DNA from 3 places in the Jejuibacter sp. L23 genome. Region 2 is predicted to be linked to each of the others. Evidence: predicted binding sites of a transcription regulator. Region 2 holds the regulator's gene; each other region holds the start of a gene.
The links. The regulator CRP, encoded in region 2, controls carbon source genes, mostly activating them, when cyclic AMP is high. The targets are predictions, from matches to a motif close to ATGTGANNNNNNTCACAT.
Positions count from the first base shown of each region.

Region 1: a site for CRP is predicted at 1,254-1,271, ahead of cdd (cytidine deaminase). Genes of this name have one in related genera too.
Region 3: a site for CRP is predicted at 1,877-1,894, ahead of SCU88_RS02735 (glycine dehydrogenase). Genes of this name have one in related genera too.

Region 1 covers NZ_CP138199.1:3,610,740-3,614,014, reverse strand. Annotated here, with positions in the region: gene sanA (outer membrane permeability protein SanA) at 1-199, opposite strand, end outside; gene cdd (cytidine deaminase) at 296-1,195, opposite strand; gene SCU88_RS17265 (CidB/LrgB family autolysis modulator) at 1,326-2,021, opposite strand; gene SCU88_RS17260 (CidA/LrgA family protein) at 2,018-2,419, opposite strand; gene dusC (tRNA dihydrouridine(16) synthase DusC) at 2,620-3,275, shown strand, end outside.
Region 2 covers NZ_CP138199.1:4,802,186-4,805,460, forward strand. Annotated here, with positions in the region: gene SCU88_RS22990 (phosphoribulokinase) at 1-369, shown strand, start outside; gene SCU88_RS22995 (OsmC family protein) at 414-818, opposite strand; gene crp (cAMP-activated global transcriptional regulator CRP) at 1,123-1,755, shown strand; gene SCU88_RS23005 (YccS/YhfK family putative transporter) at 1,828-3,275, shown strand, end outside.
Region 3 covers NZ_CP138199.1:592,469-595,743, reverse strand. Annotated here, with positions in the region: gene SCU88_RS02750 (DUF4311 domain-containing protein) at 1-675, opposite strand, end outside; gene SCU88_RS02745 (DUF4312 family protein) at 701-1,000, opposite strand; gene SCU88_RS02740 (SFCGS family glycine-rich protein) at 1,003-1,365, opposite strand; gene SCU88_RS02735 (glycine dehydrogenase) at 1,384-1,725, opposite strand; gene SCU88_RS02730 (LysR family transcriptional regulator) at 1,993-2,940, shown strand; gene SCU88_RS02725 (DUF3658 domain-containing protein) at 2,932-3,275, opposite strand, start outside.

The sequences.
Region 1 (3,275 bases), 1.2 Mb from region 2:
GATAATACTGATTAATTACCCCGGTACGGTAGTACTTGGCGGTGCCCAACACCACGCCGACCTGGCGGCGGGGCAGATCCTGAATTTCATCATAAACCCAGGGGGAAGTCTTCCAGCTCATCCAGCGGTCCAGCGCAAACACGGACAACAGCAGTAAGCCGATAATGACCAACAGGCTGTAAAACAGGCGCTTCAACATGGAGTTGCGGACTCGGCATCGGGGATCAAAAGGTTATCCAAGGCTACTTTATCCGTGGAAATGGCGCAACTCGGGCGGGTCCGGTTGCGCTAATTTTCAGCCGTTTGCCGATCGGTTGAGCAGGGCGCGATCGAGACTGCGGCACTCCAGTGTACGCAGCAGCGCGACCGTGGCTTCCCACTGGGTCAGGGTTCCGTCCGGCAGTTCGGCCAGAATGGCGCGTAACAGATCCTGTGGTTGGTAGCCGCACAGATACATCAGGTTTAGCGCGGCCTGTAGCGGCGGTAGTGAGGGGTTATAGGCGGCATTCTCTGCATAGCTGCCGGTAAACAGCGTGCCGTCGCGCATCTCCAGCGCCACGCCGGAAGGCGACTGGCTATAGGGCGCGTGGCTGCGGTTGGCGGCGGCGATGGCGGCCCGGCTCAGGGCATCACCCTCCAGCGGATAGCCGTGGTCTTGTTCATCTAGCAGCAGCGTGGCGATATTGAGATCCTGCGGCCCGAAGGCATCCGGCAGGTAGTCGCCCAGAGTAGCGGGCTGGCGCCCTGGCAGGTGAATATGCAGATCGGTACCGCTGTTCAGTTCGTTCATAAACTGACGGCAGTGGCCGCAGGGGGTGTAGTTGACGGTAATCGCCGCCAGACGGCGTTCACCGCGCATCCAGGCATGGGCGATGGCGCTCTGCTCGGCGTGCAGGGTTTGCTGCATGGTGGTGCCCGGGAACTCCATATTGGCGCCCAGGTATATGTTACCGCTTTCGCCCCGGGCTACGGCACCGACGTTAAAGCGTGAAATGGCGGTGCGGGCGCAGGCTGCGGCCAGCGGCAGCAGGGCAAAGGCCAGCGCATCATCATCCAGTCCGCTCTGGCGCTTCAGGGTCTCCGCTTCCGCAGCGCTGAACATGGCGGGGAAGTGTTCATCGGCTACAAGTTGTGCCAGCGCGGAGTGCAGTTGCGCAGGCATCTGGTCGAGTGCGACCTGAAAACGTGAATGCATGAAAGGATTCCGAATCAGCTTAATGGAACCGTAGTGTACGGTGCTGTTGTGAAGCTATATGTGATCTTAATCCAATTATTAATGTAACAAATGAAAATTAACGTCAGTAAAAAGCGAACCGGCGCAGAGTTTAGCCCATCAGCGCCATGATTACCGGGAACATAAAGGGAGCCAGCAGCGAGGTGAAGATTCCGCAGATCACCAGCGCCAGAGAGCCAAAGGCGCCTTCCTGGTAATCGAGCTCCGCGCAGCGGGCGGTACCCAGTGCGTGAGAGGCGGTGCCCATGGCCAGACCGCGTGAGGCTTTGGTGCTGATATGCATGCGGTTAAGCAGAGTATGGCCAAATACCGCCCCAAGAATCCCGACGAAAATCACGCACACCGCGCTGATGGCCGGAATACCGCCGATGCTGCCGCCGACCGCCATGGCGATAGGGGTAGTGACCGACTTCGGTAAAATCGAAGCGGCGATCTGCGGTGTCGCCCCCATCAACAGTGCGACGGCAGTACCGGTAAACATCGCCACCACGCTGCCGATAAAGCAGATGCTGATAATCGACTTCCAGCGGGCGCGAATCTGATGCAGTTGCTCATAGAGCGGGAAAGCCAGCGCCACCACGGCCGGTTGCAGCAGATCGTTCAGCACTTTGCTGCCCTGGAAGTAGTGCGCATAGGGGGTGCCGCTCAGCAACAGTAGCGGAATAATCACCACCATCGAAACCAGCAGCGGATTGAGCAGCGGCGTTTTCAGCCAGCCCCCCAGTCTGCGTGCCGCGAAGAAGACAATCAGCGTCAGGGGAAGCGACCACCAGATATCGTGGATCATTTGTTATTTGCCTCTTTTTGTCCGATGACTTTGCGTTCGCCGTGAATTAAATGGGAGCTCCAGCTCACCACCACCAGCACCACCAGAGTGCTGACCACGCAGGAGACCACCACCGGTCCAAACTGGGCGCGCAGCAGATCGAAATACTGCATTACTCCAACGCCGATAGGCACAAACAGCAGCGCCATATAGCGAATCAGCAGATGGCAGCCCGGTTTCACCCACTGGGCAGGCAGAATTTGCAGCGACAGCAGCAGAAACAGAATCAGCATACCGATAATGCTGCCGGGAATCGTAATAGGCAGCAGGGCGGCGATGGCGATACCGGCATATAAACAGGCGTAAATCAGCAGAAAGGCCCGCAGGTAGTGCCAGATGATTTTTAAAGTCTTGTGCATGGCGTTAACCCTTAGTGAAACGCATTCATCATACAATTAAATCCAATTCTGTGATACAGGTAGCAACATGAATTCCAGGCATACCTTTTATTCCTGGCCTGCCTGACGCCGGAACGCAAGTCATGCACAGCGGCGAGAGAGACTTTATTACCCATGGCAGAAACGCTAGCATAGCGCCTCTTTATTCAACGGGCGGATTTATGCGGGTATTACTGGCGCCGATGGAAGGGGTGCTCGATGCGCTGGTGCGCGAACTCCTCAGCGAAGTGAATGACTACGATCTGTGCATCACCGAGTTCTTACGGGTGGTGGATAAACTCTTGCCAGTAAAGTCTTTTCTGCGTATCTGCCCGGAGCTGGAACACCAGAGTCGCACCCCCAGCGGTACCCCGGTGCGTATTCAGCTACTGGGGCAGTATCCCCAGTGGCTGGCGGAAAATGCCGCCCGGGCCGTGGAGCTGGGCTCCTGGGGGGTGGATCTTAACTGCGGTTGTCCTTCAAAGGTGGTAAACGGCAGCGGCGGCGGCGCCACGCTGTTGCGGGACCCGGAGCTTATCTACCAGGGGGCGAAGGCGATGCGTGAAGCCGTTCCCGCCCATCTGCCGGTGACCGTTAAGGTGCGACTGGGCTGGGGCAGCAGCGAACAGCGCTTCGAAATTGCCGATGCCGTACAGCAGGCTGGCGCCAGCGAGCTGGTGGTACACGGGCGGACCAAAGAAGACGGCTACCGGGCTGAACGCATCGACTGGCCAGCCATTGGCGAAATTCGCCGTCGTTTGTCGATTCCGGTTATCGCCAATGGCGAGATTTGGGACTGGGAAAGCGCTCAGGCCTGTATAAAGGTGACCGGCTGCGA
Region 2 (3,275 bases):
CGCGACACCAGCGAGCGCGGCCATTCCCGTGAAGCCGTGATGGATTCGGTGGTGCGTTCGATGGAAGACTACATTAACTACATCACCCCGCAGTTCTCACGTACCCACATCAACTTCCAGCGCGTGCCGACGGTAGATACCTCTAATCCCTTCGCCGCCAGAGAGATCCCGTCGCTGGATGAAAGCTTTGTGGTGATCCACTTCCGGGATCTGGAGGTCGATTATCCCTGGCTGCTGGCGATGCTGCAGGGCTCGTTTATCTCGCATATCAATACGCTGGTGGTGCCGGGCGGCAAGATGGGACTGGCGATGGAGCTGATTATGACGCCGCTGGTGCGGCGCATTATGGAAGGTAAAAAGATAGCCTAATCCCTGGCTGGGGAGGGGAATCTGTCTCCCCTCCCCAGCCAGCATCAGCCTTCCACCACCTCATATGAATGGGTGATATTCACCGCTTTACCCAACATCAGCGCCACAGAGCAGTATTTCTCGGCAGACAAATCCACCGCACGCGACACCGCATTGTCTTTCAGATCCTGGCCGGTAACGATAAAGTGCAGATTGATATGAGTGAACAGGCGCGGCGCCTCTTCACGACGCTCCGAGGTTAGCTTCACCTCGCAGTCGGTCACGCCGTGGCGACCCTTTTGCAGAATAGAGACCACATCGATGGCGCTACAGCTTCCCACCGCCATCAGCACCATCTCCATCGGACTGGGGGCCTTGTCGCCGGAATTCCCGTCCATCAGCACCTGATGCCCGGAGGCGGACTCACCCAGGAAAGTCAGGCCCTCAACCCATTTTACTCGTGACTGCATGTTGTCGCTCCCATCAAGCCATTTTCCCCACAGAGTAAGCCGCCGCAAAGAAAGTCGCAACAGAAGGCGATCCGGGTCAAGCTGAAACGAGACAATAGGAGACACCCGGAAAAAGCTATGCTAAAACACTGAGGATACCCTCTCGCGGCGCGGCGAAGCGCGTACGGGATGAAATTTCACGTGAAATTTATGTAGCTTACAGGCTTTTCTCATGCCAGATCCCCAAGAGCGGGGACAAACGATCAATACGCCCGGAGGCCCATATTCTTCCGGGCGTCAGCTTATAACCAGAGGATAACCGCGCATGGTGCTTGGCAAACCGCAAACAGACCCGACTCTCGAATGGTTTTTGTCTCATTGCCACATTCATAAGTATCCATCGAAGAGCACACTTATTCATCAGGGTGAAAAAGCCGAAACCCTCTATTACATCGTTAAGGGCTCTGTCGCAGTACTTATCAAAGATGAGGAAGGGAAAGAGATGATCCTCTCTTACCTGAATCAGGGGGATTTCATTGGTGAACTGGGGCTATTCGAAGAAGGCCAGGAGCGTAGCGCCTGGGTACGGGCGAAAACCGCCTGCGAAGTCGCTGAAATCTCCTATAAGAAATTCCGTCAGCTGATCCAGGTAAACCCGGACATTCTGATGCGCCTTTCCTCGCAGATGGCCCGCCGTCTGCAGGTCACCTCAGAGAAAGTGGGCAATCTCGCCTTCCTGGATGTGACAGGTCGTATCGCACAGACCCTGCTAAACCTGGCAAAACAGCCGGACGCAATGACCCATCCAGACGGAATGCAGATCAAAATCACCCGTCAGGAAATTGGGCAGATCGTGGGCTGTTCCCGCGAAACCGTTGGCCGTATTCTGAAGATGCTGGAAGATCAAAACCTGATCTCCGCACACGGGAAAACCATCGTCGTCTTCGGTACCCGTTAATCCCGGTCTGTAACGGCGTGTTGTGGCAACGCGCCGTTTTTCTCTTTGCCACTGACGCGTTACCCTGTGCCAATGCGCCGACTGATCTATCACCCCGAAGTTAACTATGCGCTGCGTCAGACCCTGGTACTGTCGCTGCCGGTGATTATCGGGCTAATATTCGGTAGCCTGCAACAGGGCCTGCTCTTCTCGCTGGTTCCCGCCTGTTGCAATATCGCGGGCCTGGATACCCCCCATAAACGTTTCTTTAAACGCCTGATCGTCGGCGGCTCGCTGTTCGCCTTTAGCAGCCTGATGGTTCAGCTACTGCTGATGGAAAAGCTGCCACTGGCCGCCATCTTCTTCGGAATGGCGCTGTTACTGGGCGTTACGGCGGAAATCAGCGCCCTGCATGGCCGCCTGTTGCCTGCTTCGCTTATCGCCGCGATCTTTACTCTGGGGCTGGCCGGCAATATGCCGGTCTGGCAGCCGATGCTGCTGTATGCGCTCGGCACCCTGTGGTACGGCGCCTTTAACTGGTTCTGGTTCTGGATGTGGCGTGAACAGCCGCTACGCGAGACCCTGAGCCTGCTCTATCGCGAACTGGCGGACTACTGCGAAGCCAAATACAGCCTGCTGACCCAGCATACCGATCCGGAAAATGCGCTGCCGCCGCTGCTGATTCGTCAGCAAAAGGTGGTGGATCTCATCAGCCTCTGTTATCAGCAGTTGCATATGCTATCTGCCACCAGCCGCCAGAATGATTATAAGCGCCTGCTGCGCGTCTTTCAGGTGGCGCTGGATCTTCAGGAGCATATTTCCGTCAGCCTTCACCAGCCTGAAGAGGTACAGAAACTGGTAGAGCAGAGCCACGCGGAACCGGTGATTCGCTGGGCGGCCCGTACCGTGGCCGCCCGACTGCGCGTAGTCAGCGACGATATACTCTACCACCGCTATCCCCGGCGCTTTAGCATGGAAAAACCCATCTCCGCGCTGGAAAAGATTGCCCGCCAGCATCCGGAAAACCCGGTGGGGCAGTTCTGCCACTATCACTTCAGCCGTATCGCCCGACTACTGCGCACCCAGCGCCCGCTCTATATTCGGGATCTGATGGCCGACCGGCAACAGCATCTTCCGCTGCTTCGGGCGCTGCGCAGCTATCTGTCGCTGAAGTCCTCGGCGCTGCGTAGCGCAGCGCGCATTGGAACCATGCTTGCCATCGCCAGTCTGCTTGGCGCCGCGCTCAATCTGCCCAAACCCTGGTGGATACTGATGACCATCATGTTTGTCACCCAGAACGGCTATGGCGCCACCCGGGTACGCATTCTGCACCGGGCGGGGGGAACTATCGCGGGTCTGTTAATTGCGGCGGGCGCGCTGCACTTTAACGTACCCCAGGGCTATATTCTGGCGGGAATGCTGCTGATAACGCTGATTGGCTACCTGATAATCCGTAAACATTACGCGCTGGCGACCGTCGGATTTACCATCACTGCGGTGTACAGCCTGCAACTGCTTTCGCTGAGCGGTGAGCAGTTTAT
Region 3 (3,275 bases), 1.1 Mb from region 2:
CATCACGAACAGCACGATAATGGCGCTCATCATCACTTTGGTAACGCGGTTCCAGCCGCTCTCTTCCACGCCTTTACCGATCAGAATACCCAGCACCAGACCCGGTACGGCGTTACCCATAATCAACTGCGCCAGACCGCCAAAAATGGTGGCCCAGAACCCCGAGCGCTTACCGGCATCGATGGCCGCCAGCCAGAAGATCACCGGCATCACGATGTTAACCAGCAGGTTAGCCGCCGGTACCAACACCTTCACGGCCGTGACCTGAAGCGCTTCCGGTACCGACGATGCAGTCAGGTTAAGGAAGGCCACCACCACCATACCGATGATGCCGCCAGCAATGGCCATCTTCTTCGGATCGTGCAGTGTTTCCGCGACGTTGCGGTTTTTGATCATCAGCACCGCTGCCGCCCAGTTAGGGATAATGCGGTGGTCAACGTCCTGGGTGAAGGCGCCCGCAGCCACTGACGATGCCCAGGCGTTAAAGAAGAAGCCCAGGCCAAATGAGAAGTGAGAAGCCGGGTCTCCCTCACAGGAGTTAAGCTCCCCCAACGTACGAAACGCCCCCATCCCCTGGGTGGTGGGCGCATGAAACATTCGTGCCGCTCCGGCGCCCACACCCACGCCGACCAGCGCGCCGATGATGAGCGATTTTATTAATATAATTAAGAACATCACTCTGCCCTTTTCTTGTGATTACTTAGGTGTTCGCGACAAAATCCACTTTGTCGAGATTGATTGCCGTCACCGTCACAGTGACATCCAGTTCAACGCTGAAAGTCCGTCTCTCCCGGCGCAGAAAGATAAATAAAAACGCCTCTTTGCGTACCGCGACCTGCGCCTGAATCACCTCAATATCCTGGGGTTCAATACGCAGTAAAACCTGGGGAGTCGATTTCATCACTGCGCCCTGAACCTTGCTCAGGGCGTCGGCAAAGGCCTTCGCTTTCGCGTCGCCTTTGCCGGTGACTCTCACCGTGGTGGTGAAGTGCTCTTTCATAATCAGGCGCCGTATTTCTTCTGCCAGGCCTGCACCAGGCGTTCGCCCAGCTCTTCTTTATCCATAAAGCCGAAGCCCAGCACGTTGCAGCCTTCGTTAATGGCCGTCACGCCTTCGTCGATAGAACGCATGCCATATTTCGCTTTATAGCCGTACTTGTTCTGAGCGGTAATCGCGCCCGCGCCGCCGCTGCCGCAGAAAGAGATACCAAAGGTGGCCTCTTCCGCTTTCATCACGTCGCCCAGCTTCATATCCGCCGCCACGCCCGGAACCACTACCGCGCGACCACCGGCTTTTTCCACACCTTCAGCCACTTTCTGACCTTTACCCAGACGATCGCCAATCACTACCGTAATCTGTGCCATGTTGTTACTCCTGATCCGTTAATCGTTATCTTTTGCTACTTCGAAATGCACCGACAGCAGCCAGGCCTCTTCGACCGGCAGATTGCCGAACTTCGCAACCGCTTGTTCCGCAAGCCGCATAGAGTCCTGTGAAATCTCTTCAAACAGGCTGGCATCCACTTCCGGCAGCGGCTCACCGGTCACGGACCGGAATGCCATTGCCCTGACGTGCGAGTCGAGCATCTGCTCCTGCACGGCGTTCGGGACTATCTCCTGCGTCTTCAGCAGCGCCTTAATCCAGGCCAGCATCTCTTCCCCAAGGCGGGCGACCTGCTCATTCTGGCTGCTGGTTTCATTAACCATTACCGCTCCGTTTTCCACGCTAGATACCTTATTAATTGGGATGGCTTTAACCTATAGGCAGGGGCGCAGGGTTTGTAGCGAGTTGTTTTCCACTTCAAAGTGGAAATGGCACAGCCATGAGTGATCGGTTCCACATATTTCCACGACATCAGGACTAATCCGACTTTTTGTGTGACAGACATCACACTTAACAACCCTGTTTCGGTAAAAGCGGCACGCAAACCTGATGATCTGTTTTGAGATGTGGCGCACTATTTCCTTCTGATATTTAAAAAACTTATCGCGATGCAAATTGATAACGAAATCACCTTCCGCAAGCTGCTGGTCTTTCTGACCTTTATGGAGAAAGGCAATATCGCTCGCACCGCAGAGGCCCTGGGGTTAAGCAGCGTCAGCGTGCACCGGGCGCTGCATTCGCTGGAAGAGGAGGTACGCTGCCCGCTGTTCGCCCATCAGGGGCGTAATCTGGTGCCCCAGCCCGCGGCCCTGGTGCTGCAGCAGTACTGTCAGCAGGCGGTCACGGCGGTGGATCGCGGTCTGGAAGAGGCCCGGCGAGCGGCGGGGATAGGCCAGGGGCGACTGCGTATCGGCACTCTCTATTCGCTGACTCTGGAAACCGTGCCGCGACTGATTATGGGCATGAAGCTGCGCCGCCCCCAGTTGGAGCTGGATCTCACCATGGGATCGAATGCCACCCTGCTCGGCATGCTGAACGACGGCTCGCTGGACGCCATCCTGATCTCGATTTCCGAAAGCGAGATCGACCGTACCCGGCTGGAGGTGCTGCCGCTGTTTGAGGACGATATCTGCCTGGCCGCCCCGGCCAGCGCCGAACTCAGCCAGGAAGGTCCGGCGGATCTGCGTGACTACCGGGAAGAGAAGTTCGTCTCGCTGGCGGAAGGGTTCGCCACCTATGCTGGTTTTCAGGAGGCCTTCCACGTGGCCGGTTTCGAGCCGGAGATCGTCATGCGGGTGAACGATATCTTTTCGATGCTAAGCCTGGTGCAGGCCGGGGTGGGATTTACCCTGATGCCGGGCAGAATGAAGAAGGTGTATGAACAGGACGTGCAGTTGCTAAAACTGGCGGAGCCTTATCAGATGCGCCAGTTGATTGCGCTGGTCTTTGCCCGCAACCGCGAACATGACCCCAACCTGCTGGCGCTGGCCGCCGAAGGGCGCATGTACGCGCTGGGGCACCCGCCCGCCGCCGATGAGCGCGTGGTGTTATCCTGAAGCTGCGGGCAGGGCGATATAACAGGCCCGCATGGCATTATCTATCCCCCGCCCCTGTAGCTGCCCCTGAGCCACCAGCCAGCGCAGCCGCGAATAGAGAAATTCGCTATTCACTGGTTCAGGCCATGCGCCCTGCACATCGCCAATGATACGCAGGGCGGGACGCCACTCCGGCGCGCTTCGCTTAAGCAAAAGAGCATCGAAGATATCGGGCCCGGGAAACTCAAACGCCGGCTGGCAGCGCGGGCGATATCGCCTTAACAACGCGCGATGTGCGGCAAGTCTGTCAAACTCATCCGCCAGGCTATCGCGCATTTCCGTGGAGATCGTACGCG